DNA from 4 places in the Cupriavidus sp. L7L genome. Region 4 is predicted to be linked to each of the others. Evidence: predicted binding sites of a transcription regulator. Region 4 holds the regulator's gene; each other region holds the start of a gene.
The links. Region 4 encodes sigma-54, which starts transcription at its own class of promoters, with help from an activator protein. Its sites were predicted from a motif close to TGGCANGNAANCTGCTTT; they were not measured.
Positions count from the first base shown of each region.

Region 1 (7,499 bases), on a different contig from region 4:
GGAGGGCGTCAAGGTCAGCGCGGACGGCAAGCGGGTCTACGTGACCTCGGAGGTGGCCAACCTGGTCCACGTGATCGACGTGGCCACGCGCAAGGTGGTGAGCAATATCCAGGTCGGCAACCGGCCGCGCCGGCTGCTGCTGTTGCGCGACGGCAAGGAGTTGTGGGTCTCGAACGAGTTGTCCGCCAGCGTCAGCGTGATCCGCACCGATACGCTGGAGGTGGCCCATACCATCCACTTCACGCCGCGGGGCTTCCGCGCCGGGGATGTGACCCCGGTGGGGATGGCGGCCAGCAGCGACGGCACGCGTGCCTATGTCGGGCTCGGGCGTGCCAATCACGTGGCGGTGGTGGACGTGGCGTCGCGCCGGGTGCTGGACTATGTGCTGGTCGGCCGGCGCGCTTGGGGGCTGGCGCTGAGCCGCGACAACGCCAGGCTCTATGTCGCCAACGGCCTGTCGGACGATGTCAGCGTGGTGGATGCCGCCAGCGGCAAGGCGATCGCAACCCTCAGGGCGGGCCGGGTGCCGCACTCGGTAGCGATCGATGACTGAACGCCTGCGCTCGCGCTGCCAGGCGGTTGCCGCCGCATTTGGCCTGCTCGCGGCTACCGTGCAGGCCGCAGAGGTGCGCGTGGCGGTGGTGTCGCTGGCCGGCGATCCACGCCATGAACCCCGCCGCCTCGCGCAGCGCTATCCGGGCCAGCCGCAAGGCCGGGCACTCGACGGCGCACAGGTGGCGGCGTCGGAGGCGCGTTTCGCCTTGGAGGCGATGGGCCAGTCGCTCAGGCTCGATGCGCAGGAAGCGCGCAGCGAAGCCGAAGTCGGGACTATGGTCGCGGCACTGGCGCGGCAGGGCACGCGCTTTATCCTGCTCGACCTGCCGGCCGCGTCGGTGCGGCAGGCGGCGGCCGCCGTCAGGCCGGGCGAGGCCCTGCTGTTCAATGTCTCGGCCCATGACGACGACCTGCGCGGCGCCGCCTGTTCGCCCGTGCTGCTGCACACGCTGCCCAGCCTGCGCATGCGCGCCGACGCCCTGATGCAGTACCTGGCGCAGCGCAAGTGGCGCCGCGCGCTGCTGCTGAGCGGCCCGTCGGCGGGCGACGCGGCGCAGCGCGACGCGCTGGTCCAGTCCGCGCGCCGCTTCGGCATCGCGTGGTCGGCGCAACGGACATTCAGGCTGTCCAACGATCCGCGCGAACGCGACCAGGCCAACCTGAACCTGCTGACCAGCGGCACCGACTACGACGTGGTGGTGGTCGCCGATGCCGACGGCGAGTTTGCCCGCGGCGTGCCCTATGCCACGCAGCTGCCGCGCCCCGTGGCGGGTGCCAGCGGCCTCGGCGCCCAGGCCTGGCACTGGGCCTGGGAGCGCAATGGCGGGCCGCAGCTCAACCGGCGCTTCACGCGCGCGGCGGGGCGACCGATGACGGGCTACGACTGGGCCGCATGGGTGGCCATCAAGGCGATCGCGGAAAGCGTGGCAAGGCAGCCGAAGGCCGGCTTTGCCGCGCAGGCACAGGCGCTGGTCACCGGCAAGGTGGTGGTGGACGGCTTCAAGGGCCCGCCGCTGTCGTTCCGGCACTGGGACCGCCAGTTGCGCCAGCCGGTCATGCTGGCGCACCCCGACGGCGTCGTTGCCGTGGCACCGGTGGAAGGCGTGCTGCACCCGAAGAACAACCTCGACACCCTGGGCGCGGACGAGGCCGACACCCCGTGCCGCGCCCCGTCCTCGTAAGGCGCAACCCATGGCCACCGTGCTGATCCATCGCTGGCGCGCGCTGCGCGCCGTCTGCGGGCGCGAGCTGCGCAAGTACCTGCGCCAGCCCGGGCGCCTGCTGTCGTCGCTGGTGCGGCCGCTGCTGTGGCTGCTGGTGTTCGCGGCCGGCTTCCAGAATGCGCTCGGCGTCGCGATCGCGCCGCCGTATGAGACCTACATCGAATACAAGGTCTACGTGGCGCCCGGGCTGCTCGGCATGATCGCGCTGTTCAACGGCATGCAGTCGTCGCTGGCGATGGTGTACGACCGCGAGATGGGCGTGATGCGCCTGCTGCTGACCGCACCGTTGCCGCGCGGCTGGCTGCTCGGCTGCAAGCTGGTGGCGGGCACGGTGCTGTCGCTGCTGCAGATGGCCGGGTTCCTGCTGGTGGCGATGATGTTCGGCATCCGCTTCGAGCCGCTGCACCTGCTGCTTGCAAGCGGCGCCATGGCGCTGGCTGCGCTGATGCTGGGCGCGCTGGGACTGCTGCTGTCGGTCCATGTGCGCCAGCTCGAGAACTTTGCCGGCACCATGAATTTCGTGATCTTTCCGATGTTCTTTGTCAGCTCGGCGCTGTATCCGCTGTGGAAGCTGCAGGAATCGGGGGCGGAGATCGTCTATCAGCTCGCGCGCTTCAACCCCTTCACGCATGCGGTCGAGGCCATCCGCTTCGCGCTGTACGGGCAGGTGGCTCCGGTAAGCCTGGCGGTGGTGGCAGGCTGCGCGGCGGTGTTCTTTGCACTGGCGCTGCACGGCTACGACCCGCAGCGCGGCATGGCCCGCCGGGGGCAGGCTTGAACCGTGCCGCGCCCGGCATGGATGGCTGTTCAGATCTGGAGCAGGTGCAACGCAGTGTTGCGTGGTGACACGGCCGCCGGCACGCAATGCGGCCGCATCCGGCGTGCTCGCGCGGCAATCCGATTGGCATGGGAATTGCCGTGTTCGTGTCTGGTGTGTGGTGCATTGGCGCACCGGTGGGAAACCAAAACAAAGAGAGGAGAAGGCAATGAGGACGTTACGAGCAGTGATGGTTGCCACGGCAGTCGCGGCCGCTACGGCCAGCGTGGCCGCGCAGGCGGCGGTGACCGACGCCATGATCGAGAACGACGCAAAGACCCCCGGCGACGTGCTGTCGTGGGGCATGGGCCCGCAAGGGCAGCGCTACTCCACGCTGGCGCGCATCAATACGAAGAACGTCGGCAACCTCGTGCCGGCGTGGTCGTTCTCGTTTGGCGGCGAGAAGCAGCGCGGCCAGGAAGCGCAGCCGCTGATCCACGACGGCAAGATGTTCGTGACGGCATCGTATTCGCGCATCTACGCGCTCGACCTGAAGACCGGCGCCAAGCTGTGGAAGTACGAGCACCGACTGCCCGAAGGCATCATGCCGTGCTGCGACGTGGTGAACCGCGGCGCGGCACTCTACGACAACCTGGTCATCTTCGGTACGCTGGATGCGCAGCTGGTGGCGCTGGACCAGAAGACCGGCAAGGTGGTGTGGAAGGAAAAGCTGGAGGACTACGCGGCCGGCTACTCGTACACGGCCGCGCCGCTGATCGTCAAGGGCATGGTGCTGACCGGCATCTCGGGCGGCGAATTCGGCGTGGTCGGCCGCGTCGATGCGCGCGATGCCAAAACCGGCCAACTGGTGTGGTCGCGCCCGGTCGTGGAAGGCCACATGGGCTACAAGTACGACAAGGACGGCAACAAGACCGAGATCGGCGTGACCGGTGCCGAGAACGCCAGCTGGCCTGGCGAGACCTGGAAGACCGGCGGCGCTGCCACCTGGCTGGGCGGCACCTATGATCCGGCCACCGGGCTGGTGTACTTCGGCACGGGCAACCCGGGGCCGTGGAACAGCCATATCCGCAAGGGCGACAATCTCTACTCCGCGTCGACGGTGGCGATCGATCCGGCCACCGGCAAGATCGTCTGGCACTACCAGAACACGCCGAACGACGGCTGGGACTTCGACGGCGTCAATGAGTTCGTGACCTTCGACCTCGATGGCAAGCGCATGGGCGGCAAGGCCGACCGCAATGGTTTCTTCTATGTCAACGACGCGCGCAGCGGCAAGCTGGTCAACGCCTTTCCCTTCGTCAGGAAGATCACCTGGGCCAGCGGCATCGACCTGAAGACCGGCCGGCCCGACTTTATCAGCGAAGGCCGTCCCGGCGACCCGGCCGCCGTCGCCGACGCGAAGAAGGGCAAGTCCGTGTTCGCCGCGCCCGGCTTCCTCGGCGGCAAGAACCAGCAGCCGATGGCCTACAGCCCGCAGACCGGCCTGTTCTATGTGCCGGCCAACGAATGGGGCATGGACATCTGGAACGAGCCGGTCAGCTACAAGAAGGGGGCGGCTTTCCTGGGCGCGGGCTTCACCATCCAGCCGCTGAACCAGGACTACATCGGCGCGCTGCGCGCGATCAATCCCAAGACCGGCAAGATCGTCTGGGAGGCGAAGAACGGCGCGCCGCTGTGGGGCGGCGCGATGACCACCGCCGGCGGCCTGGTGTTCTGGGGCACGCCGGAGGGCTACCTGAAGGCAGCCGACGCGCGGACCGGCAAGGAACTGTGGAAGTTCCAGACCGGCAGCGGCGTGGTGGCGCCGCCGGTCACGTGGGAGGACAACGGCGAGCAGTATGTGGCCGTGGTATCGGGCTGGGGCGGCGCGGTGCCGCTGTGGGGCGGGGAAGTCGCCAAGCGGGTGAATTTCCTGGAGCAGGGCGGATCGGTGTGGGTGTTCAAGCTGCACAAGAGCTGAACGCGGGCTAGTCGATGGGCATGCACGCTGGCATCGCGATGCCGATGCCGGCGTGCCGGCAGAACGAAACAGCGAGACAAGGGTATGAAGAAGGAATGGATGGCGCTGGCAGCGGCGGTACTGCTGCCTTGCGCGGCGCAGGCGGGCACGGCGGCCGAGATGCAGGCACTGGCCGACAAGAACGGCTGCTTTGCCTGCCACGGCATGCAGTCGAAACTGGTGGGGCCCGGCTTCGCCGAAGTGGCGGCGAAATACAAAGGGGACAGCCAGGCAGCCGGGCGGCTGGCCAGGAAGATCCGCGAAGGCGGCAAGGGGGTGTGGGGGCCGGTGCCGATGCCGGCGCATGGGAATCTCGGCGAGGCGGATGCGAAGCAGCTCGCGGAGTGGGTGTTGAACGCAGGGTAGGAACGCGGGAGGAATGAGGGAGAAGGGCGGAAGCCCGGCTGGCGCGAGCCACGCCGGGCTTTCTTTACTTGCGCGCAGCGCTCAGGCGCAGGGAGTTGCCATCGCTGCGGAACACCATCGGCTCGCCTTCGCCACGCGGATGCATGGCCGCCAGCCGTCCCTGCAGCACGATCTTGCTGACCTTGCCGTGGTCGGCGGAGCGCTCGCAGACCGGGTCCGTGGCGGCGGGGTCGCCGGTCAGCAGGAAGGCCTGGCAGTGGCAGCCGCCGTAGTCCTCCTCGCGGTGGTCGCAGGACCGACACGGTTCCTGCATCCATGCCGTGCCGCGAAAGCGGCGGAATGCCTCGCTGTCGCGCCAGATCTCGCGCAACCCCTGCGTCGTCACATTCGGCAGCGCCAGCCCCGGCAGCATGCGCGCCGCATGGCACGGCAGGGCGGTCCCGTCGGGCGCCACGCCCAGGAAGGTCGTGCCCCAGCCATTCATGCACTTCTTGGGCCGGTCCTCGAAATAGTCGGGCACCACGAACAGGACCTGGCAGCGCTTGCCGATGCGCGCGCGGTATTCCCTGACCACGGCCTCGGCCTCCAGCAACTGCTCGCGCGTGGGCAGCAGCGCAAGCCGGTTCTCCCACGCCCAGCCGTAGTACTGGGTATTGGCCAGCTCCAGGTATTCCGCTCCCATCTGCAGCGCCATCTCGATGATGGTGCCGACATGCGGCAGGTTGTGCCGGTGCAGCACGCAGTTCATCACCATCGGGTAGCCGTGCGCCTTGATCATCCGGGCCACGCGCTGCTTCAGGTCAAAGGTGCGGGTGCTGGACAGGAAGTCGTTGAGCTCGCGCGTGGAGTCCTGGAAGGACAGCTGGATATGGTCCAGCCCGGCCTCGCGCAACGCCGCGAGCCTGGCGTCGGTCAGGCCCACGCCCGAGGTGACGAGGTTGGTATAGAAGCCCAGGCCATGCGCATGCCGCACCAGTTGTTCCAGGTCCTTGCGCAGCATCGGCTCGCCGCCCGACAGGCCGAGCTGCACGGCGCCCAGCGCGCGTGCCTGGCTGAATACGTCGCACCACTGCGCGGTGTCGAGCTCGGCCGTGTGCCGGGCATAGTCAACCGGGTTCGAGCAGAAGGCGCAGTGCAGCGGACAGCGGTAGGTCAGCTCGGCCAGCAGCCACAGCGGCGGGCCGGGCGGTGCGAGGGTGGTGGCGTCAGACCAGCCAGCCGCGTTCGGTCGCATGTTTGACAAAGGCGTGTACCTCCGGGGCGATGCCCTGCACGCCGAATGCGGACTGCAGGTCGTCGATCAGCATGTCGAGCGTATGGCCGCCGTCGCAGCGCTGCAAGATCGCGGCGGCGCTGTCGTTGAGGGTGACCATGCCTTCCGGGTAGAGCAGCACCCAGCTCTGCTGCGCCTCTTCCCATTGCAGGCGGAAGGTCCGGTGCAGCAGCGGGCGGGCGAGGTCTGGCGTCGCGTTGGCTGTGATGGCGGTCATGGCTGGGCGTGCTGGATGGCGTCGAGCATCGACCAGAGGACGTCGAGCTTGAACTGCAGGATGTCGAGCGCGCGCTGCTGTTGTTCCGGCGTACGGAAGAAATCCAGCGTCACGCGCAGGCCATGGTCGACGTCGCGCTGCGCCAGCGGGATGCGCGATCGAAAGTAGTCCAGCCCGGCGGCCTCGATCCATGGGTAATGCGTGGGCCAGCCCGCCAGCCGCTCCTTGTGGATCTCCGGCGCAAACATCTCGGTCAGCGACGAGCACACCGCTTCCTGCCACGGCGCGCGGCGCCCGAAGTTGACGTAAGCGTCGACGGCAAAGCGCACGCCCGGCAGCACGTGCCGCTGGTCCAGCAGCGCGTCACGCTCCAGCCCGACGGCCTGGCCCAGCCGCAGCCAGGCTTCGATGCCGCCGGGCACGATGTCCGTGCCGTCATGGTCGAGGATGCGCACGATCCATTGCCGGCGCGTGTCGCGGTCGGGGCAGTTGGACAGGATCGCAGCATCCTTCAGCGGGATATTCGCCTGGTAGTAGAAGCGGTTTGCCACCCACGCGCGGATCTGCGCGGGCGAACACTCCCCCGCGGCCATGCGCCGGTTGAACGGATGGTGGATGTGGTAGCCGCTTTCCTTGGCGCGCAGGCGGGCCTCGAACTCCGCGGGGCTCCATGCAATGGGATGTGTCATAGCGCGATCTCCATGCCGTCGCAGGCCAGCTCGATGCCGTGCCGCGCCAGCTCGGCGCGTTCGGGCGAGTCTTCCACCAGCACGGGGTTGGTGTTGTTGATGTGGATAAGGATCTTGCGGGCGGCGGGCAGCCGGTCGAGGATTTCGATCATGCCGCCGGGGCCGGACAGCGGCAGGTGGCCCATGTCGGCGGCGGCCTTGGCGGAGAAGCCGAGCGCCTGCATCTCGTCCTCGCGCCAGAAGGTGCCGTCGACCAGCACGACGTCGGCGTCGCGCAGTTCCGCAAAGACGCGGTCGTCGACGCTGCCGAGGCCGGGCGCATAGAATGCGCGGCGGCCGCTGCGGCAGTCTTCGATGCGCAGGCCGATGTTGTCGCCGGCGCGCGGGGCGTTGCGGCTG
Region 1 is NZ_SMNY01000058.1:22,802-30,300, forward strand. Features, by position in the region: gene E1J61_RS34525 (PQQ-dependent catabolism-associated beta-propeller protein) at 1-553, shown strand, start outside; gene E1J61_RS34530 (ABC transporter substrate-binding protein) at 546-1,736, shown strand; gene E1J61_RS34535 (ABC transporter permease) at 1,747-2,556, shown strand; gene E1J61_RS34540 (PQQ-dependent methanol/ethanol family dehydrogenase) at 2,765-4,516, shown strand; gene E1J61_RS34545 (c-type cytochrome) at 4,601-4,921, shown strand; gene pqqE (pyrroloquinoline quinone biosynthesis protein PqqE) at 4,986-6,155, opposite strand; gene pqqD (pyrroloquinoline quinone biosynthesis peptide chaperone PqqD) at 6,127-6,411, opposite strand; gene pqqC (pyrroloquinoline-quinone synthase PqqC) at 6,408-7,100, opposite strand; gene pqqB (pyrroloquinoline quinone biosynthesis protein PqqB) at 7,097-7,499, opposite strand, start outside.
Region 1: a site for sigma-54 is predicted at 2,681-2,698, ahead of E1J61_RS34540 (PQQ-dependent methanol/ethanol family dehydrogenase). Genes of this name have one in related genera too.

Region 2 (7,499 bases), on a different contig from region 4:
GGCTTCGGCACTGATGGGTACGCTGCAGTTTTCGCTGGGCACGCTCGGCGGCGCGGCCGTGAGCGTGTGGCGCGACGGCACCGCGCTGCCGCTGGCCGTGGTGATGGCGCTATGCGGCGCTGGCGCGGTGTTGATGCGTTACTACGGCAGCTCCGGCGCTGGCCGGGCGGCTGCCTGACGAATCAGGCGGCCTGCTGCAAGGCGGCGGCCTGCTGTACGATCACCATGTGTGCCGGCATGGGCGCGGCATAGCCGGCCTGGCCGAAGCACTCGCGGATGATGCGGTTGGTGTCGAAGTACACCTGCCAGTAATGGTCGTTGTGGCAATGCGGGCGTACCGCCAGCACCGGCCCGACCAGCGTGAATTCCAGGATCTCCACGTCGACCGCGGGTTCCGGCAGCACGTTCGGGATCTGCGCGATGCGCGACTTGAGCAGCGCCGCCGCATCGGCCACGTCGGTGCTGCCCGCCAGCTGGGCCTTCAGTTCCACGCGCCGGTACGGATTGGCGGTGAAGTTCTGGATGGTATCGCTGAAGATCTTGTTATTGCCGATCACGGTCTGCACGTTGTCCGGCGTATCGAGCGACGTGGCGAACAGCCCGATCTCGCGCACCGTGCCGGTGACGCCGCCAATGGTAACGAAGTCACCCACCTTGAACGGCCGCAGCACCACCAGGAACGCGCCGGCCGCGAAATTCGACATCAGTCCCGACCATGCCATGCCAATGGCCACACCGGCGGCGGCAATCAGCGCGGCGAAGGTGGTGGTCTGGATGCCGAAGTAGCCGAGGATGCCGATCACCAGCACCACATTCAGCGTGACCGTGACGATCGAACCCACATAGCGCAGCAGCGTCGGGTCGACCTTCTGCTTGCCGAGCGCGTTCTGCACCATCCGTACGACAAAATGGATCAGCCATCGGCCGATGACCCAGAACGCTAGGGCTGCCAGGATCTTGACCCCGAACTGCGTGGCATAGGCGACCACCAGGGTCTTGAGGTTGTCGAAAGTCGTGGCATCCATCGGCGTGTCCTCTCGGTTTGGGTGAGTGGTGCAGCCCTGCGCGCTGACGCGGCGCAATACGTGGGCACGGCAATTATTGGAATGCCGTGCCTCGAAGTGCAAGCAAATAATTGTCAAGGCAAGCGGGCCGGCAGGCCAGCTTGCCCAGGCGCTGCCGGGCGGCGCAACCGCCTTACCAGTTGGTTTCGCGCTCCGGCGTGGCGGAGATGCGGTGCAGCGTCAGGTCCGCGCCGTTGAACTCGCCTTCGGCATCGAGCCGGATGCCGACCAGCTTCTTGAGCGCGCCGTATACCAGCGTGCCACCCGCCAGCGCCACCACGATCCCCAGCACCGTGCCGATCAGCTGCGCGCCGAGCGACACGCCGCCCAGCCCGCCCAGTGCCCTGGCCCCGAAAATGCCCGCGGCGATGCCGCCCCAGGCGCCGCACAGCCCGTGCAGCGGCCAGACGCCCAGCACATCGTCGATATGCCACCTGTTCTGCGCCAGCGTAAACATATAGACGAAGAGGGCGCCCGCAACTCCGCCCGTGATCAGTGCGCCCAGCGGGTGCATCAGGTCCGAACCGGCGCATACCGCCACCAGCCCGGCCAGCGGGCCGTTGTAGGCAAAGCCGGGATCATTGCGCCCGGCGGCCCACGCCGCCAGCGTGCCACCGGCCATCGCCATCAGCGAATTGATTGCAACCAGGCCGCTGATCTTGTCGACGGTCTGCGCGCTCATCACGTTGAAGCCGAACCAGCCCACTGCCAGGATCCACGCACCCAGCGCCAGGAACGGGATATTGGAAGGCGGATGGGCGCTGATGCGCCCGTCCTTCTGGTAGCGCCCCCGCCGCGCGCCGAGCAGCAGCACCGCCGGCAGCGCGATCCAGCCGCCCAGCGCATGCACGACCACCGAGCCGGCAAAGTCATGGAACGGCGCGCCGGCAACCTGTGTGATCCAGTCCTGCACCCCGTAGCGCTGGTTCCACGCAATGCCTTCGAAGAAGGGATAGACAAAACCGACCAGAACGAAGGTCGCGACCAGTTGCGGATTGAAGCGCGAACGTTCGGCAATACCGCCCGAGATAATCGCCGGAATGGCGGCGGCAAAAGTCGCCAGGAAAAAGAACTTGACCAGGTCGTAACCGCTTTTCTGGGCCAGCGTTTCTGCCCCGGACATGAATTGCACGCCGTAGGCAATGGTGTAACCGATAAAGAAATAGGCAATCGTGGAAACTGCGAAATCCACCAGAATCTTTACCAGTGCATTGACCTGGTTTTTCTTGCGCACCGTGCCTAGCTCGAGGAAAGCAAAGCCGGCGTGCATGGCCAGCACCATGATGGCGCCAAGCAGGATAAACATGGCGTCGGTGCCGGTCTTCCAGTTGTCCATAGTGACCTCATGCTCAAAATGGGCGCATGGGTATGCAAAAAGCATTCCAGTTGCGGCTGCATCCTGGTGCCGGCTGCACCGGAGTGGGCGGAATCCGCACCGGAATGCCGCGCGCAGGGAACCGGGCCCGCAGGACGTCGGAGCCGGGCGCCGGCCGCCGTGCCTGATATGCGCCAGAATGGCGCTTCACCGGCATGTTCGGCTGACCCGTTTTGGTGCGACGCCCCAATTCCGGGCATTTGCCGGGTCCGGGCCCGTGACAGCGTTGCCTTGCGGCGCAACGCCGCAGCCAGCCAAAGCGGGCCCATGACAAGCGCGAAAAGAGCGGGAAATTGCCCGCTAACCGGCCTCAAGCAAGGATTTGCGGGTTTTTTCGTTGCATTGGTGCCACTGGGGATTGCTCAACGCACAAGGGGCAGATTAGACTGCGCCGATCGATGTTTTGCCGCCAGGCAAGCACATCGGTCACGACGACCAACAAGGGAAATCAGCCATGAATAAAGGTGAACTGGTATCGGCCATCGCCACGGAAGCAGAACTGAGCAACGCCGCCGCTGAGCGCGCGCTCAACGCAGCGCTGGACAGCATCAAGAAGGCAGTGGCAAAGGGTGATTCGGTCACGCTCGTAGGTTTTGGCAGCTTCAGCGCCGGCAAGCGCGCCGCGCGCACCGGACGCAATCCACGCACCGGCGAAACCATCAAGATCCCGGCCGCCAAGACGGTCAAGTTTTCCGCCGGACAGGGTTTCAAGGACGCGGTGAACAAGAAGAAGTAAGCAGTTTGTGTCCACAGCGTGAAAGAGCGGCCAGGCAGGCCGCTTTTTTGTTTTGCGCGCCGTGCGCGATGACCGGCAACGGCGGGGCCGATCCGGGTTAAACTGCCGGCGCCTGGATGCCGCCAGCCGGCCCGGGCGACCGCCCCCGCAATCCGCGCCCCCGATCCGAACTCCCCGCATCATGAACGACCTGTCCCACCAGCTTTCCATGACCGTGCTGATGACGCCGGACATGGCCAATTTCTCCGGCAACGTCCACGGCGGCACCATCCTGAAGTACCTGGACATGGTCGCGTATGCCTGCGCCAGCCGCTATGCGGGCCGCTACGTGGTGACGCTGTCGGTTGACCAGGTGGTGTTCCGCCAGCCCATCCACGTGGGCGAGCTGGTGACCTTCCTGGCCTCGGTCAACTTTACCGGCCGCAGCTCGATGGAAATCGGCATCAAGGTCGTGACCGAGAATATCCGCAGCAAGCTGGTGCGCCACACCAACAGCTGCTACTTCACCATGGTGGCGGTCGACGACAACGGCGCCCCGGCGGAAGTGCCGCCGCTTGAGCCGCGCGATGAAGTCGAGCGCCAGCGCTTTGCCGCCGCCCAGCAGCGCCGTGCACTGCGCCAGGAAATGGAAAAGCGCCACGGCGACATCAAGTCGTCGGTGACCTGACACGTTGCCATCCACCATGATGAAGCGATCCTGCACGATCCTGGCCCTGGCCGCCTGCGCGGCGGCCACGGGCGGCGCGCATGCCGAGGAGATCGGCAGCGTCAGCACCAATTTCCGCGTGACCGGCTCCGACAAGGTCGTCATCGAAGCCTATGACGACCCGCAGGTCGAGGGCATCACCTGCTACGTGTCGCGGGCCCGCACCGGCGGCATCAAGGGCCAGCTGGGCATGGCGGAAGACCCGCCGGAAGCCTCGATCGCGTGCCGGCAGGTGGGGACCATCGCCTTCAAGGGGCCGCTGAAGCAGCAGGACAACGTCTTTTCCGAGCGCATGTCGGTGCTGTTCAAGACCCTGCATGTGGTGCGCGCGGTCGATCGCAAGCGCAATACGCTGGTCTACCTGACGTATTCGGACCGCATCGTCAGCGGCAGCCCGCAGAACAGCGTGACCGCCGTGCCGGTTCCGGCCGGCACGACGATCCCGGTCAAGTAGAGCGCTGCCGGCTCGTGGTTTGCCGCCGGCTGGTCAGGCTGCCTGGTCGAACAGCTTGCGCAGGTTCGACTTGAGGATCTTGCCATTGGCATTGCGCGGCAGCATCTCCCGGTAGAGCAGGATGCGCACCGGCACCTTGAACGCCGCCAGCCGCTCGCGCACGAACTCCTGCAATTCGGCTTCGGTTGCGTGCATGCCTGGCTTGAGGCTGACCACGGCCGCCGGTTCCTCGCCCAGCGTCTTGTGCGCCATGCCGACCACCGCTGCGTCCATCACCGCAGGATGTTCGTACAGCGTGCTTTCCACCTCGATGCAATAGATGTTCTCGCCGCCGCGGATCAGCATGTCTTTCATGCGGTCGACGATATAGACATAGCCTTCCTCGTCCAGCCGCGCGATGTCGCCGGTGCGCAGCCAGCCTTCGATAAAGGTCTGCGCCGTGGCTTCGGGCTTGTTCCAGTAGCCGCGCACGACGTTGGCGCCGCGTACCAGCAGTTCGCCGGTCTCGCCGGGCGGCAGCGCCTGGCCGCGTCCGTCGACCACCTTCATTTCGCCGATCGGCAGCGCCGGACCGCTGCTGTCGGGCCGCAGCACGTATTCCTCGGCGCTGTGGCTGGTGAAGGTCGAAGAGGTTTCGGTCATGCCCCAGCCGATGCCAGGCGCGGCCGTCGGGAACACGTCGCCGATGCGCCGCACCAGTTCCGGCGACGCCGGCGCGCCGCCGTAGTTGACGTTCTCCAGCGAAGACAGGTCGAAGCGCGCGCGCTCCGGATGCTCCAGGATCTGCCAGGCGATGGTGGGCACGCCGCCGGCGGCGGTGCAGCGCTCGCGCTCGATCAGCTCCATGCCGCGCAGCGCGTCCCAGCGGTGCATCAGCACGATCTTGCCGCCGGTGGCGAGCGCGCCGTTGAGCACCGCCATGCAGCCGGTGACATGGAAGAACGGCACCGCCAGCAGCATGGCCTTCTGCGGGGCCGCGGGATCCGGCGCCGGAATCGGCTCGCCGCGGCGCAGCAGGTTGCGCAGCGGGCTGAAGCTGCCAGCGGCCGCGACCGTGGCGGAGTTGCGGTGCGTGCCCAGTGCCCCCTTGGGTTTGCCGGTGGTGCCGGAGGTATAGAAGATGGTGGCATCGTCCTCGGGGTCGATACCGACCTGCGGCGGCGATTGCTGCGGCAGCGCGGCCCAGTCGGCGCTGGTGCCGATCACGCTTTCCAGTGCGGCGACGCGAGGATCGCCGGTCGCAGCGCCGGTGCGCGAGACGTAGACGCGTTCCAGCGACGGGCAGCCGGGCAGATGCTCGAGGATGCGGTCGAGCCGCTCGGCATCGACGATGGCCACGCGGCTGCCGGAGTCGGCCAGGCCGTATTCCAGCTCGGCGCTGGTCCACCACGCGTTCAGCGGCGTCACGATCGCGCCCGCGAGCAGCGCGCCGTAGAACGCCACCGGCCACTCCGGCAGGTTGCGCATCGCCAGCGCCACGCGGTCGCCCTTGCGCACGCCGTCGCGCACCAGCGCATGCGCCAGCGCGATGGCGGCGCGTCGGAAGGCATCGTAGGAAACGCGCTCGTCCTCGTAGACCACGAAGGTGCGGTCGCCGAAGGCACTGGTCGCGTGGAACAGGTCGCACAGCGTCGCGGGTGCGTGCTTCCAGACTGTGGTGGGGATGCCGCGGATCACGCGCGACTCGGTCTCGAACGGCGAGCCGGGCGCGGTCAGCCGGGCATGGGCCTCGGCCAGGGACATGACCGGCCAGTTGCCGGCCGCTTGCGGATTGCTTGACATGACTGCCTCCCGTAACTGCGCTGCAGGTTGAGGGCAATGCAAAGAAAGCGGCGTGCGCCCGGACAGGCCGGCGCACGCGCAACGCTTGCGTCAGAAGCTCAGGTACAACTCAAGATACCGGTCAGATCGTCACGCCGCCATCGACCACCAGCGCCTGACCGGTCATGAAGCTGCTCGCGGCGGAGGCCAGGTACACGGCCGCGCCGGCAATCTCGATCGGCTCGCCGATGCGGCGCAGCGGGGCGCCCTGCGTGGACTGCTTGTAGCGCTCCGGATCTTCCCACAGCGCGCGCGCGAAGTCGGTCTTGATCAGGCCCGGCGCGATGCAGTTGACGCGCACGTTGTGCGGCCCGAATTCCACCGCGAGGTTGCGCGCCAGCTGGAAATCCGCGGCCTTGGAGATGTTGTACACGCCGATGGTCGGCGAGCCGCGCAGGCCGCCGATCGACGACACGATGATGATCGAGCCGTCCTTGCGGTCGATCATCTGCGGCGCGACCATCTGGATCAGCCAGTGGTTGGAAATGACGTTGTTGTCCAGCACCTTGCGGAACTGGTCGTCCGAGACGCCGCCCATCGGCCCGTAGTACGGGTTGGATGCGGCATTGCAAACCAGTACGTCGATCTTGCCGAAGGCCCGGTTGGTTTCGTCGACCAGGCGCTGCAGGTCTTCCTTCGACGATATATTGGCGGGCACCGCGATGGCCGTGCCGGCGCCATGGCGTGCATTGAGCGCGTCAACCACTTCCTGGCAGGCCTCTGCCTTGCGCGAAGAAATCACTACCTTGGCGCCCTGGACGGCCATCTGCTCGGCGATGGCGCGGCCGATGCCGCGCGAGGAGCCGGTGACGATGGCAACCTTGCCCGTCAGATCGAACAATGACATGGAGTCTCCTGTATAGCTGCGCCGGCGTCAGCGGCCGGCTTCATGCAGGCGGCGGGTCTGCCGCGCTGTGGTCCTGGCGATGCGGCGCAAACGCTGCATCGACGGATCATTATGGTGGTGCCGCGCCAGCCGAGTCCACAGCGCCAAGGCCCGGATGGCGGCCATATCAGCATTCTTTCTGCGGGCAATGCGCGGCGTGCATGAAGGCCTGGTGCAGCGCGGCATGGCATCACTGCAAGGTGGCGCACAAGCCGCGCACAAGCCGCGCACTGCATGCACTCATGCGTGCGCGTTAGCCGCGAGCAAGGGCGCAAGCGCCGCCATCAGCCCGTGCCGCAGCGCATCGTCGAGCCGTATGCCGAAGCGCTCATCCAGGACCTGCACCACGGCTGCGGGCGTTGCCAGCCGCTGGCGCCGCACGCCGCCGTCCGGCGCGCGTTCGGCCAGGTCGCCATCGGCCAGCGTCACGCGTGTGCCGTCAACGGTGCGCGCGGCC
Region 2 is NZ_SMNY01000006.1:54,147-61,645, reverse strand. Features, by position in the region: gene E1J61_RS05960 (Bcr/CflA family multidrug efflux MFS transporter) at 1-178, shown strand, start outside; gene E1J61_RS05955 (mechanosensitive ion channel family protein) at 183-1,025, opposite strand; gene E1J61_RS05950 (ammonium transporter) at 1,198-2,400, opposite strand; gene E1J61_RS05945 (HU family DNA-binding protein) at 2,894-3,175, shown strand; gene E1J61_RS05940 (acyl-CoA thioesterase) at 3,357-3,842, shown strand; gene E1J61_RS05935 (CreA family protein) at 3,859-4,335, shown strand; gene E1J61_RS05930 (class I adenylate-forming enzyme family protein) at 4,369-6,117, opposite strand; gene E1J61_RS05925 (SDR family oxidoreductase) at 6,239-7,003, opposite strand; gene E1J61_RS05920 (arylamine N-acetyltransferase) at 7,283-7,499, opposite strand, start outside.
Region 2: a site for sigma-54 is predicted at 2,432-2,449, ahead of E1J61_RS05950 (ammonium transporter). Genes of this name have one in related genera too.

Region 3 (7,499 bases), 710 kb from region 4:
CGCGCGACGTGGCCTTCCCGTTCCTGAACACGCTGTCGTTCTGGCTGTTCGTGGCGGGCGCCATGCTGGTCAACGTCTCGCTGGGCGTCGGTGAATTCGCCAAGACCGGCTGGCTGGCCTATCCGCCGCTGTCGGGCCTGGACTACAGCCCTGGCGTGGGGGTGGACTATTACCTCTGGAGCTTGCAGATCTCGGGCCTGGGCACGCTGCTGACCGGCGTGAACTTCCTGGTGACGATCCTGCGCATGCGCGCCCCGGGCATGACCCTGATGCGCATGCCGGTGTTCACCTGGACCGCGCTGTGCACCAACGTGCTGATCGTGGCCGCCTTCCCGGTGCTGACCGTGACGCTGGCGCTGCTGGGCCTGGACCGCTACATCGGCACCCACTTCTTTACGAACGACGGTGGCGGCAACGCCATGATGTACGTGAACCTGATCTGGATCTGGGGCCACCCCGAGGTGTACATCCTGATCCTGCCGGCGTTCGGTATCTTCTCTGAAGTCATCTCCACGTTCTCGGGCAAGAAGCTGTTCGGCTACAAGGGCATGGTGTACGCGACCGCCGCGATCATGGTGCTGTCGTTCATCGTGTGGCTGCACCACTTCTTCACGATGGGCTCGGGCGCCAACGTCAACGCGTTCTTCGGCATCACGACCATGATCATCTCCATCCCGACCGGGGTGAAGATCTTCAACTGGCTGTTCACCATGTACCGCGGCCGGGTCCAGATGACCTCGCCGGTGCTGTGGACGCTGGGCTTCATGATCACCTTCGTGATCGGCGGCATGACCGGCGTGCTGATGGCCGTGCCGGCTGCCGACTTCGTGCTGCACAACAGCCTGTTCCTGATCGCCCACTTCCACAACGTGATCATCGGCGGCGTGCTGTTCGGCTACCTGGCCGGCATCACCTACTGGTGGCCGAAGGCGTTCGGCTTCACGCTGAATGAGCGCCTGGGCAAGTGCGCCTTCTGGTGCTGGCTGGTCGGCTTCTACTTCGCCTTCATGCCGCTGTACGTGCTGGGCCTGATGGGCATGACCCGCCGCCTGAACCACACCGACAACCCGGCCTGGACGCCGTGGCTGTACCTGGCCGTGGTGGGCGTGGTGTTCGTGGCGCTGGGCATCTTCTTCCAGGTGCTGCAGATCGTCGTGTCGATCCGCGACCGCAAGAAGCTGGCGGACGTGACCGGCGATCCGTGGGGCGGCCGTACCCTGGAGTGGGCCACTTCGTCGCCGCCGCCGTTCTACAACTTCGCGCACACACCGGTGGTGCGTGACCTGGACGCGTTCGCCGACATGAAGGCCCGCGGCGAGACCCTGCCGACCGAAGGCTACGAGAAGATCCACATGCCCAAGAACACGGGCGCGGGCTTCATCATCGGCGCCTTCAGCCTGGTGTTCGGCTTTGCCCTGACCTGGCATATCTGGTGGATGGCCATCGTTGGCCTGGTGGGCATGGTGTGGGCGTTTATCCACCGCAGCAACGACGACCATATCGACTACTACGTGCCGGCCACCGAGGTCGAGCAGATTGAAACGCGCCATCTGCAGCGCATTGCTTCGCAGGCCTAAGAACCATGTCGACTCAAGTCCTAGACCGCATCCCCGCGCAGGCCGGAGCCTCGGCCCACGCCGACGCGCATGACCATGCGCACCACGATACCAGTGCCAATACGGTGTATGGCTTCTGGATCTACCTGATGAGCGACTGCATCATCTTCGCCGGGCTGTTCGCCACCTTCGCCGTGCTGCGCGGCGAGCTGGCGGGCGGGCCGTCGGCGAAGGAGCTGTTCGAGCTCAACTACGTGCTGGTGGAGACCTTCATCCTGCTGTTCTCCTCGATCACGTACGGCATGGCGATGATCTCGCTGCAGAACCGCAGCCTCAAGCACGTGCAGACCTGGCTCGGCGTGACGTTCCTGCTGGGCGCGGCGTTCATGGCGATGGAAATCAACGAGTTCCACCACCTGATCGCCGAAGGCGCCGGCCCGGGCCGCAGCGCGTTCCTGTCGTCGTTCTTCACGCTGGTCGGCACCCACGGCCTGCACGTCGCCAGCGGCATGCTGTGGATGATCGTGCTGATGTGGCAGCTGGGCAAGAAGGGCATCACCCCGACGCTGAGCAAGCGCCTGATGTGCCTGTCGCTGTTCTGGCACTTTCTGGACGTGGTCTGGATCGGCGTGTTTACCGTGGTCTACCTGATGGGACATCTGTGATGGCACAACACAACGCACCGGCGGCGCACGCCACTCGTGATTCGCATGGCGCGCATGCCGCGCACGACTCGCACAGCACCCACGCCAGCTTCAAGGGCTACGCGATCGGCTTCATCCTCGCGGTGATCCTGACCGTGATCCCGTTCAAGCTGGTGATGGACGGCAGCCTGGACAAGGGCATGATCCTGTGGATCATCCTCGGCATGGCCGCGGTCCAGATCCTGGTCCACCTGAAATACTTCCTGCACCTGGACACGTCGTCCGACCAGCGCAGCAACGTGATCGCGCTGCTGTTCACGGCGCTGATCCTGGTGATCGTGGTGGCGGGTTCGCTGTGGATCATGCACAACCTGAACACCAACATGATGGTGATGTAAGGACTGGCGTCCTGGCATCGGAAAACGGGGCCCCGCGAGGGGCCCCGTTTTTATTTGCGCCGCCTGCCGTCGGCGTGGTGCCCGGCCCTGGTGCGCCGGTGCGCACTGGCTGGCGCCTTCGGCAAGAGGTCCGCACAGAATTGCGTCGTTGCACGGGAGTGGTGCATGCGCCGCCCGCACAGCTCTGGTGCACGGACGCGGCCACAGCGCGCGGCACAGCCCGCGCGGCGCGCCAGCACGCCGTCTGCCGTCGGCGGGGCGGGTATCAGCGCGTTGAACGCAGTGGCACGCTAGTTGCAGATGCATCACCCCGGGGAGCGTAGTCCCTACTAACACCACAAATGGGAGCTGCAAATGCAACGACGTGACATGCTGAAGCTGTCGGCCATCGCCGCCGCGGCAATGATCGGTACCAGCCCGCTGGCCATGGCGCAGTCCAAGGAACCGATCAAGGTCGGGATCCTGCACTCGCTGTCCGGCACGATGGCCATCTCGGAAACGTCGCTGAAGGACGTGGCCCTGATGACCATCGACGAGATCAACAAGAGCGGCGGCGTGCTCGGCCGCAAGCTGGAGCCGGTGGTGGTGGACCCGGCCTCCAACTGGCCGCTGTTCGCCGAGAAGGCGCGCCAGCTGGTCAGCAAGGACAAGGTCGCGGTGACCTTCGGCTGCTGGACCTCGGTGTCGCGCAAGTCGGTGCTGCCGGTCTATGAAGAGCTGAACTCGCTGCTGTTCTACCCGGTGCAGTACGAAGGCGAGGAGATGTCCAAGAACGTCTTCTACACCGGCGCCGCGCCCAACCAGCAGGCGATCCCGGCGGTGGAGTACCTGATGAGCAAGGAGGGCGGCGGCGCCAAGCGCTTCTTCCTGCTGGGCACGGACTACGTCTACCCGCGCACCACCAACAAGATCCTGCGCGCCTTCCTGAAGAGCAAGGGCGTTGCCGACAAGGACATCGAAGAGGTCTACACCCCGTTCGGCCACAGCGACTACCAGACCATCGTCGCCAACATCAAGAAGTTCGCCCAGGGTGGCAAGACCGCGGTGATCTCGACCATCAACGGCGATTCCAACGTGCCCTTCTACAAGGAACTGGGCAACGCCGGCCTGAAGGCCAAGGACGTGCCGGTAGTGGCGTTCTCGGTGGGCGAGGAAGAACTGCGCGGCATCGACACCAAGCCGCTGGTGGGCCACCTGGCGGCGTGGAACTACTTCATGTCGGTCAAGAACGCACAGAACGACGCCTTCAAGAAGCAGTGGGCGGCCTGGGTCAAGGCCAACAACCTGCCGGGCGGCGACAAGCGCGTGACCAACGATCCGATGGAAGCCACCTACGTCGGCATCCATATGTGGGCGCAGGCTGTGAAAAAGGCTGGCACCACCGATACCGACAAGGTGCGCGCGGCGATGTACGGCCAGACCTTCAAGGCGCCGGACGGCTTCACGCTGACCATGGGCGAGAACCACCACCTGTACAAGCCGGTGATGATCGGCGAGGTGAAGGGCGATGGCCAGTTCTCGGTGGTGTGGAAGACGCCGAAGGCAGTGCGCGCGCAGCCGTGGAGCCCGTTCATCGCCGGGAATGAAGGGAAGCCGGACAAGGTGATGTAAGCCTCGTTTGCTTGCCACTATCCGGCTCCCCTCTCCCGCTTGCGGGAGAGGGGCTGGGGGAGAGGGCGGGCGCTGGCAAATGCGACGGCGTTCACTTCGTCATAGATGCCGGCCCCCTCCCCCGACCCCTCTCCCGCGCGCGGGAGAGGGGAGCAAACAAACAGCTCGCTTCATTCCTGCCAATCGCAAGCTCCTATGCGCAATCCCTTATCCGTTCGAGTCGTGCCCTGGCTGCGCGCCCTGCTGGCAGCGCTGCTGCTGGCCTCAGCGCCGTGGGCCGCCGCGCTGACGCAGGCCGACCTGAAGCCGCTGGCCGAAGACGACTTCGACGCCAAGACCGCCGCGCTGTCCGCGCTGGCCAAGGCATCGCCCGCTGAAGCTGCACCGATCCTGAAAGCCCTGCAGGAGGACACCCTGCAATATGCGCCGTCGGTCGGCATGGTGCGCCAGGACGGCGACAAGGTGGTCGATGCCATTACCGGCAAGTCCGTCACGGTCAAGCCGGACGAACTTGAATCCCTGACCCTGAACAACAGCCTGCGCGCACTGGTCGACAGCGCCGCCAGCAGCCTGCTGCTGCAATCGCCCGACATCGCGGTGCGCGCACAGGCAATCGGCACCTTGCGCGAACAGCCGGAAAGCGCCTCGCTTGCCGCCGTGGAAGCCGCGCGCAAGGCCGAGGCCGATGCCGGCCTGCGCGCCAGCCTGGACGTGATCTGGGCCAACCTGGTGCTGGCAGAGCCCGCGGATCCAGGCGCGCACGATGCGCGGCTCGAAGCGATCCGCATCCTCGCCACGGACAGCAACCCGCAGAGCCGCCAGAAGCTTGCGCCGCTGGTCGAGCGCGACAGCGCCGGCAACTACCGCGAAGCGGATGCGGACGTGCGCCTGGCCGCGCAGCAGGCGCTGGACCAGCTGCGCAGCGACCAGCGCCGCGCCGAGCTGATCGGCAACCTGTTCGCCGGCCTGAGCCTGGGCAGCGTGCTGCTGCTGGCAGCGCTGGGCCTCGCCATCACCTATGGCCTGATCGGCGTCATCAACATGGCGCACGGCGAGTTCCTGATGATCGGCGCCTACGCCACCTACGTGGTGCAGTCGCTGTTCCGCGCCTATGCGCCGGATGCGTTCGCGTGGTACCTGCCCGCGGCGCTGCCGGCATCGTTCCTGGCGGCGGCGGCAGTCGGCTTCGTGCTGGAGCGGCTGGTGCTGCGCCACCTGTACGGCCGCCCGCTCGAAACGCTGCTGGCCACCTTCGGCATCAGCCTGCTGCTGATGCAGGCGGTGCGAACGCTGTTCGGCGCGCAGAACGTGGAAGTGGCCAATCCCGGCTGGATGAGCGGCGGCTTCGAATGGATGCCGGGACTGGTGATCCCGTACAACCGCGTGGTCATCATCCTGTTCGCGCTGGCGGTGGTGGCGGTGGCGTGGGCGGTGCTCAACCGCACGCGGCTGGGGCTGTTCGTGCGTGCCACCACGCAGAACCGCACCATGGCGGCGTGCGTGGGCGTGCGCACGTGGAAGGTCGACAGCTACGCCTTCGCCTTCGGTGCCGGCATCGCCGGGCTCGGCGGATGTGCGCTGTCGCAGATCGGCAATGTCGGTCCCGACCTGGGCCAGGCCTACATCATCGATTCGTTCATGGTGGTGGTGCTGGGCGGGGTGGGGCAGCTGGCCGGCACCATCGTCGGCGCATTCGGGCTGGGCATCATCAACAAGTTCATCGAGCCGTTCTATGGCGCGGTGCTGGCCAAGATCTTTGTCCTGGTGCTGATCGTGCTCTTCATCCAGAAGCGGCCGCAGGGACTTTTCGCGCTCAAGGGGCGCAGCGCGGAGGCATGATGCAGCGATTCCAACCTGATTCTTCCGCGGCACCTTCCGCGGCACCTTTCCGGCTTGCCGTGCCCGAGCGCCAGTCGCTGTTCTCGCCGCGTGGCTGGATGGCGCTGGCGGTGCTGACCGTGCTCGTCGGCATCGGCGTGCCGGTGTGCGCGCTGCTCGTGCCGGAAGGCCATCCGCTGCACCTGTCGGCGTACGCGCTGACGCTGGTCGGCAAGATCATGTGCTTTGCGCTGGCGGCGATCGCGCTCGACCTGGTGTGGGGCTACTGCGGCATCCTGAGCCTCGGCCATGGCCTGTTCTTCGCGCTGGGCGGCTATGCCATGGGCATGTACCTGATGCGTTCGATCGGGCGCGAAGGCGTGTACAAGAGCGACCTGCCGGATTTCATGGTGTTCCTCGACTGGAAGGAGCTGCCGTGGTTCTGGCACGGCACGGACCATCTTGGCTATGCGCTGCTGCTGGTGGTGCTGGTGCCGGGCGTGCTGGCATGGCTGTTCGGCTTCTTTGCCTTCCGCTCGCGCATCAAGGGCGTGTACCTGTCCATCATCACGCAGGCGATGACGTATGCGGCAATGCTGCTGTTCTTCCGCAACGAGACCGGCTTCGGCGGCAACAACGGCTTCACGGATTTCAAGCGCATCGCGGGGTTCGCCATCGCCGCGCCGCAGACGCGCACGGCGCTTTTTGTGCTGACCTTCGTGGCGCTGCTCGGGGGCTTCGTTGCCTGCCGCTACATTGTCACGTCCAAGCTGGGCCGCGTGGTCACGGCCGTGCGCGATGCGGAGATGCGCGTCATGTTCTCCGGCTACAACCCGCTCGGCTACAAGCTGTTCGTGTGGACCTTCTCGGCCGTGCTGTGCGGCATCGCCGGCGCGCTGTACGTGCCGCAGGTCGGCATCATCAACCCGGGCGAGATGTCGCCCGGCAACTCGATCGAAATGGCGGTGTGGGTTGCCGTGGGCGGGCGCGGCACGCTGATCGGGCCGGTCATCGGCGCGTTCCTGGTCAACGGTGCCAAGACGCTCTTCACCGCCCACTTCGCCGAATACTGGCTGTTCCTGCTGGGCGCGATGTTCGTGCTGGTGACGCTGTACCTGCCCGATGGCGTGATTGGCCTGTGGAAGCGCCTGCGCGAGCGCCGCGCTGCCGCCGCGGTGCCGTCCGAGCCTGAGCCCGTTTCCACGCCCGCGGTGGCGGGCCGCACCGGAGGTGAAGCATGAACGCCGCACTCGAACACGGCCAGGCCGAAAGCGGCGATGCCACCGGGCTGGGCCGCGTGCTGGAGCCGGGCACCATCGATGTGTCGCACGGCCCGATCCTGTACCTGGAAGACGTTACCGTGCGGTTCGACGGCTTCCGCGCGCTCAACAAGCTGAACCTGTCGATCGACCATGGCGAACTGCGCTGCGTGATCGGTCCCAACGGCGCGGGCAAGACCACGATGATGGATG
Region 3 is NZ_SMNY01000009.1:820,294-827,792, forward strand. Features, by position in the region: gene cyoB (cytochrome o ubiquinol oxidase subunit I) at 1-1,577, shown strand, start outside; gene cyoC (cytochrome o ubiquinol oxidase subunit III) at 1,583-2,221, shown strand; gene cyoD (cytochrome o ubiquinol oxidase subunit IV) at 2,221-2,598, shown strand; gene urtA (urea ABC transporter substrate-binding protein) at 2,953-4,209, shown strand; gene urtB (urea ABC transporter permease subunit UrtB) at 4,405-6,048, shown strand; gene urtC (urea ABC transporter permease subunit UrtC) at 6,048-7,268, shown strand; gene urtD (urea ABC transporter ATP-binding protein UrtD) at 7,265-7,499, shown strand, end outside.
Region 3: a site for sigma-54 is predicted at 2,882-2,899, ahead of urtA (urea ABC transporter substrate-binding protein). Genes of this name have one in related genera too.

Region 4 (7,499 bases):
ATGTTCAGCGACTGCATCAGCCATTCGTTGGCGGCAAAGCGCAGCACGATGGCGTCGCTGTACTGGATCAGGAACGGCGCGGCCAGCATCGACAGCAGCATCGAGGCCAGGATCACCTGGATCAGCACCGGGTCGACCAGGTTCAGGCCGTCGATCTGGTTCAGCAGCACGAAACCGAATTCGCCGGCCTGCGCCAGTCCCAGCCCGGTACGGATCGCCACCCCCTGGCGCGAGCCGAACACCCGCGCCAGCACCGCGATCAGCACCAGCTTGAACAGGATCGGCACCAGCAGCAGCGCCAGTACCAGCCACAGGTGGTCCAGCACCACGCGGATATTGAGCAGCATGCCGATGGTGACGAAGAACAGCCCCAGCAGCACGTCGCGGAACGGCTTGATGTCTTCTTCCACCTGGTGCCGGTACGGCGTCTCGGAGATCAGCATGCCGGCCATGAACGCGCCCAGCGCCATCGACAGCCCCAGCCGCTCGGTCAGCGCCGCCATGCCCAGCGTCACCAGCAGCAGGTTCAGCATGAACAGTTCCTGCGACCGGCGCGCCGCCACGATATGGAACCAGCGGCTCATCAGGCGCTGGCCGAGGAAGAAGATCGCGCCCAGCGCCACCACGATCTTGACCGTGGCCAGCCCCAGAGCCATCACCAGGTCGCCGGGATCGCGCGACAGCGCCGGGATCACGATCAGCAGCGGCACCACCGCCAGGTCCTGGAACAGCAGGATGCTGATGATGTTGCGGCCGTGCTCGCTCTCCAACTCCATGCGCTCGGACAGCATCTTGGAGACGATCGCCGTGGACGACATTGCCAGCGCCCCGCCCAGCGCCACCGAGGCCTGCCACGACAGCGGGAACAGCCAGTTGAAGGCCCAGCTGGCGGGCACCACCGCCAGCATCGACAGCACCACCTGCGAGCCGCCCAGCCCGAACACCAGGCGCTTCATCGACCGCAGCTTGCTCAGGCTGAACTCCAGCCCGATCGAGAACATCAGGAACACCACGCCGAACTCGGCCAGGTACTTGGTCTGCGCGGTATCGCTGGCCAGCCCCAGCGCATGCGGGCCGATCAGGATGCCGACGGCCAGGTAGCCGAGCATCGGCGGCAGCTGCAGCATGCGGAAAGCGACCACGCCGAAGACGGCAGCGGCCAGCAGCACCAGGGTCAGTTCCAGCGGTGAGTGCATCAGGATGGTCGGGTGACCGGCCGGGCGCGCGCCCGACCCGGCACGGGCACCCTGCCGGGGAAACTTGGCAAGCGCGTCGATGCGGCGGGCACGCGGGGGCACATCGAGGCAGCCCCGGGCGACGTCGCATTCGTTGGTATACTTCGACGCCATGATAGCCAATTTCGATGCGGATCGAGCACTCAGGCTCGCCCGCGACACACTCCAGACCGAAGCCGAAGCGGTTTCCGCACTTTCCGGCCGCCTGACCGACGACTTTGCCCGTGCCGTGCAGATGATCCTGCGATGCAGCGGGCGCGTGGTGGTCTCCGGTATCGGCAAGTCCGGCCATATCGGGCGCAAGGTGGCGGCGACGCTCGCTTCCACCGGCACCCCCGCGTTCTTCGTGCATCCGGCCGAGGCCAGCCACGGCGACCTGGGCATGGTCACGCGCGACGACGTGCTGATCGCCTTCTCCAATTCCGGCGAAACCGGCGAGTTGCTGTCGATCATCCCGATCGTCAAGCGCATCGGCGCGCGGCTGATCTCGGTCACCGGCAACCCGGAGTCGAACCTCGCCAAGCTGGCCGACGCGCACCTCGACGCGGGCGTGGAAAAGGAAGCCTGCCCGCTCAACCTGGCGCCAACGGCAAGCACCACCGCCGCGCTGGCGCTGGGCGATGCGCTGGCGGTGGCGGTGCTGGACGCGCGCGGCTTCGGCGAAGAAGACTTCGCCCGCTCGCACCCGGGCGGCGCGCTCGGCCGCAAGCTGCTGACCCATGTGCTCGACGTCATGCGCACCGGCAACGCGGTGCCCGAAGTCCGCGAAAACACCCCGCTGGCCCAGGCGCTGATGGAAATCACGCGCAAGGGCATGGCCATGACCGCGGTGGTCGATCCCGACGGCCGTGCCATCGGCGTCTTCACCGACGGCGACCTGCGCCGCCTGCTGGAAACCCCGCGCGACTGGAAGACCGTTCCCATCGGCGAGGTCATGCACCGCAACCCGCATGTGGTCAACCAGAGCCAGCTGGCCGTCGAGGCGGTGCAGGTCATGGAAGCCAACCGCATCAACCAGTTGCTGGTGGTCGACGACGACGGGCGCCTGGTCGGTGCGCTGCATATCCACGACCTGACCCGCGCCAAGGTCATCTGAACGGGGCGCGAGAAGCACCGACAAGCACACCAACAAGCACACCATGCAGGCACTCATCGCCTCCCTCAGCGGCATCGTCATGCGCCTGCTGCCGCTGCTGCTGATGGCCTTCGTCGCCGGCAGCACCTTCTGGCTGGTGCAGATCAACTCGCCCAAGGAAAGCCAGGACACGCAGGCGACCAAGAAGCACGAGCCGGACTATTTCATGGACCGTTTTTCGGCCACGGAACTGGCGCAGGACGGCAGCACCAAGATCCGCTTCACCGGCGAACGCATGGTCCACTTCGAGGACGACCAGACCTACGAGGTCACGCGCCCCGCGCTGCGCGCCTATGAACCGGACCGTCCGCCGGTGACGGCACGGGCCGACCTTGGCCGCATGAACGCCGAAGGCTCGGTGATCGACCTGTACGGCAACGGCCATGTGCTGCGCCAGCAGGGCGCCGACGCCTCCAAGGATCCGCAGCTGACCGCCGTGTCGAGCTATTTCCAGTTGCTGGTCAATGACGACATCGTCAAGACCGACAAGCCGGTAAAGCTGACGCGCGGACCCTCGGTGATGACCGCGAACGGGCTGATCTTCAACAACGTCACCCGCGAAGTACAATTGCTCGGCAACGTACGCGGCACCATCGTCACCGGGCCGTCTCCGGGCCGTACGCCGGGACGCTGACCCGGCCCGCGCGGCCGGCCGCCGCGCAACGGCAATAACGCTGCGCGCCCTGCCTGCCCCGCAAGACCCGCATAACCCGCATAACCCGGCCTAACCCGCACCACCACGCCCTCTAGCCACCGCTGCCAACATGACTGCATCCCTGACGACTTCGTCCCGTCGACACGCCGCCCCGGCCCTGCTCGCCACGGCCATGGCCATCGGCCTGCTGCTGGCCCAGCCCGCGCTGGCCGAGCGCGCGGACCGCGACAAGCCGATGGTGCTCGAGGCCGACAACGCCAGCTACGACGACGTCAAGCAGATCTATACGCTGACCGGCAACGTGGTGCTGACCAAGGGCACGATGATCCTGAAGTCGGATGCGGCCGAGCTGCGCACCGACCCCGAGGGCTACCAGTTCGCGGTGGCCACCGCCAAGGCTGGCAAGCAGGCCTATATCCGGCAGAAGCGCGAGGGCGTCGACGAATACATCGACGGCTGGGGCGACCGCATCGAATACGACGGCAAGCAGGAGCTGTCCAAGCTGATCGGCAACGCGCGCATGGCGCGCCTGCAGGGCGCCAAGATGCTCGACGAGATCCGCGGCGCGGTGCTGACCTACGACAGCCGCAAGGAGTTTTACACCGCTGCCGGCGGCAGCGACAACACCTCGGCCGCCAATCCGTCGGGCCGCGTGCGCGCGGTGCTGTCGCCGCGGCAGAACCCGAATGCGCAGGGTTCGGGCAGCGGCTCGCCGCTGGACCTGAAGCCGGCGCCCGCGCCCGCCAACAAACCCTGACGCCTCGCGGGGACCGATGCCTTGCAAGGACCGCCTCCCCGCCTGAAACGCTGAACGCCAGACTGCCAATGACCGATACCGCCACCATCGCCGAAAAGCCTTCCGTCCAAGCCACGGCCGTCCTCGAAGGCGGCAGCACGCTGGTCGTGCGCCACCTGAAGAAGCGCTATGGCTCGCGCACGGTGGTCAAGGATGTCTCGCTGGACGTGAAGAGCGGCGAAGTGGTTGGCCTGCTCGGCCCCAACGGCGCGGGCAAGACCACCTCGTTCTACATGATCGTGGGGCTGGTGAACCTGGACGAGGGCGATATCGTGCTCGACGGCGACCACATCAGCGGCCTGCCGATCCACGAACGCGCGCGCATGGGCCTGTCCTACCTGCCGCAGGAAGCATCGGTCTTCCGCAAGCTCAACGTCGAGGAAAACATCCGCGCCGTGCTCGAGCTGCAGGTGGAAAACGGCAAGCCGCTGGCCAGGGCCGAGATCGACCGCAGGCTCGACGCGCTGCTCGACGACCTGCAGATCGCGCACCTGCGCAACAACCCGGCGCTGTCGCTGTCGGGCGGCGAACGCCGCCGCGTGGAAATCGCGCGCGCGCTGGCATCGTCGCCGCGCTTCATCCTGCTGGATGAACCGTTCGCCGGCGTGGACCCGATCGCAGTGGGCGAGATCCAGCGCATCGTCAGCTTCCTGAAGGCGCGCAACATCGGCGTGCTGATCACCGACCACAACGTGCGCGAGACGCTTGGCATCTGCGACCACGCGTACATCATCAGCGAAGGCACCGTGCTTGCCGCCGGGCGGCCCGAAGAGATCATCGCCAACGAATCGGTGCGGCGCGTCTACCTGGGCGAAAACTTCCGCATGTGATGTACTGGCCTGCCCGCGGCGGCAGGCCATTGATTCTGCCTGGTTTCACCCCCATCATCTGCATGTGGGACAGCCCACTGCCGGCGTCGATCAAGCCGCGACATCGATAGCAATTTCCGTTCCAACAACGGAAAGATGCGCATAAAATAGGTCGCATGAAACCGTCGCTACAGCTCCGCCTCTCCCAGCACCTGGCACTGACGCCGCAACTGCAGCAGTCGATCAGGCTGTTGCAGCTTTCGACGCTGGAATTGCAGCAGGAAGTCGAACAGGCGCTCACGGAAAACCCCCTGCTCGAACGCGAGAACGACTGGATCGAAAGCCCGCTGCGCGTGGCCGCCGATGGCTCGGTCAACCTGCAGAGCGCGCCCGCGCCGGCACCGGCCGAACCGCAAGGCAACGGCGAGGCGCGCGCCGAGGGCGCGGGCGATGACGACAGCTACGGCGACAGCAACAGCGGCGACGACTATGGCGGCGACTGGAGCCTCGACGATTTCGCGCGCCGCCCGCAAGGCGACGAAGACGAGAAGACGCCGATGCAGCTGCGTGAGGCCGAGCCCACGCTGCGCGAATACCTGATGGAACAGCTCACGCCGCTGAAGATCTCGGTGCGCGACAAGGGCCTGGCCATCTTCCTGATCGAATCGCTCGACGACGACGGCTACCTGAGCGCGACGCTCGAAGAGATCTGCGCCGAACTGCCCGAAGAACTCGAATTCGAGATCGAGGAAGTACAGGCGATGCTGACGCTGCTGCAGAGCTTCGACCCGCCGGGCGTCGGCGCGCGCAACGCGGCCGAGTGCCTGGGCCTGCAATTGCGCCGGCTGCAGCATCCGCAGCGCGAGCTGGCGCTGAACATCGTGCATAACCACCTCGAGCTGCTGGCCGTGCGCGACTACACGCGCCTGAAAAAAGCGCTGCAGGTAGACGAGCCTGCACTCAAGGCCGCGCATGAACTGATCCGCTCGCTGGCACCCTACCCGGGCCACGCATACAGCCGCCCCGAAGCCGACTTCGTCGTGCCCGATGTGTTCGTGCGCAAGAGCGGCAGCGGCTGGATCGCGCAGCTCAATCCGGATGTGATGCCGCGGCTGCGCATCAATGACATGTACGCGCAGATCCTGCGCGGCGCCAAGGGCGAGTCGGGTACCGCAGGCCTGCAGCAGAAACTGCAGGAAGCGCGCTGGCTGATCAAGAATATCCAGCAAAGGTTCGACACGATCCTGCGTGTCTCGCAGGCCATTGTCGAGCGTCAAAAGAACTTTTTCACGCACGGCGAAATCGCCATGCGCCCCTTGGTTTTGCGGGAGATTGCCGATACACTGGGATTACACGAGTCAACCATCTCCCGGGTGACGACCAATAAATACATGGCAACGCCGATGGGTACTTTCGAACTGAAGTACTTCTTCGGCAGCCACGTGTCCACCGAGACCGGTGGCGCGGCTTCATCAACGGCCATCCGCGCCTTGATCAAGCAACTGATAGGAGCCGAAGACCCGAGGAATCCCCTTTCCGACAGTCGCATCGCCGAACTGCTGGGTGAGCAAGGCTTCGTTGTCGCACGACGCACCGTAGCCAAATATCGCGAAGCCCTGAAGATCCCCGCAGTGAATCTCCGCAAGTCTTTGTAGCCGAGCCCACCGCCTGCCTGGTGAGGCTCTTTCAGAAGGAGAAGCGCTATGAACTTCAAGATCAGTGGACACCACCTTGACATCACGCCGCCGTTGCGTGAGTACGTGGAAACGAAGCTGGAGCGAATCGTCAGGCATTTCGATCAGGTCATTGGCGTTAGCGTGCTGCTCTCTGTCGACAATCACAAGGAAAAGGACAGGCGGCAATATGCGGAAATCAATCTACATCTCAGGGGCAAGGACATCTTCGTTGAAGCGCATCATGAAGACCTGTATGCAGCGATCGACGCACTAGTCGACAAGCTGGACCGTCAGGTACTGCGCTACAAGGACCGCGTGCAAGGCCACGACCGCGAAGCGGTCAAGTACCAGATGGCCGCAGCGCAGATGCAGCAATGAGCGTGCCCGGTGGCCCCGCAGAGGGCCGCTGAATCAAAACTGAACAGGCAAGCCGCGCGTAGCGCGGCTTTTTTGCGCCTGCGGCGCTGTGGCGCCTGCGCAAAGGGCCTGTCACCCGTTTGAGACGGAGTGTTCGCAACGGCCGCGGCAGGGTGTATGCTGCGCCATACATGCAGGGCCGCATCCTGCCCGCGCCCGGTTAAGGTGCGGACGCCAACCGGGCGGCGCTGCGCTGCACAATCACAGGGAGGCTGCTGCTCTATAATGGCCGGACGCCTCGGCGTTGCCGGCGACCGGCTGCCCCTGAGCCACACACTGCCCGGCGGAACGGCGGAACCGCCCGCTAACTGAACTCCTGCGCATCGCCCATGAATCGTTTGGCCAAATTGCTGCCACCCGGCAACATCACCCTCGACGTCAGCGTCACCAGCAAGAAGCGTGTGTTCGAGCAGGCCGGGCTCCTCTTCGAGAACAACCATGGCGTGGCGCGCGCCACCGTGACGGACAACCTGTTTGCGCGCGAGTCACTGGGCTCCACCGGACTTGGCGCCGGCGTGGCGATCCCTCACGGCCGCATCAAGGGGCTCAAGCAGCCGCTGGCCGCCTTCATGCGCCTGGCCGAACCGATTCCGTTCGAATCGCCCGACGGCAAGCCGGTATCGCTGCTGATTTTCCTGCTGGTGCCGGAACAGGCCACGCAGCAGCACCTGGAAATCCTGTCCGAGATCGCGCAGCTGCTGTCGGATCGCGACATGCGCGAAGGACTGGCGACGTTGCCCACTTCCGAAGCCGTGCACCAGTTGCTGACCGAATGG
Region 4 is NZ_SMNY01000009.1:112,306-119,804, reverse strand. Features, by position in the region: gene E1J61_RS08500 (monovalent cation:proton antiporter family protein) at 1-1,196, opposite strand, end outside; gene E1J61_RS08495 (SIS domain-containing protein) at 1,348-2,331, shown strand; gene lptC (LPS export ABC transporter periplasmic protein LptC) at 2,375-3,004, shown strand; gene lptA (lipopolysaccharide transport periplasmic protein LptA) at 3,135-3,782, shown strand; gene lptB (LPS export ABC transporter ATP-binding protein) at 3,851-4,651, shown strand; gene E1J61_RS08475 (RNA polymerase factor sigma-54) at 4,807-6,285, shown strand; gene hpf (ribosome hibernation-promoting factor, HPF/YfiA family) at 6,334-6,684, shown strand; gene ptsN (PTS IIA-like nitrogen regulatory protein PtsN) at 7,053-7,499, shown strand, end outside.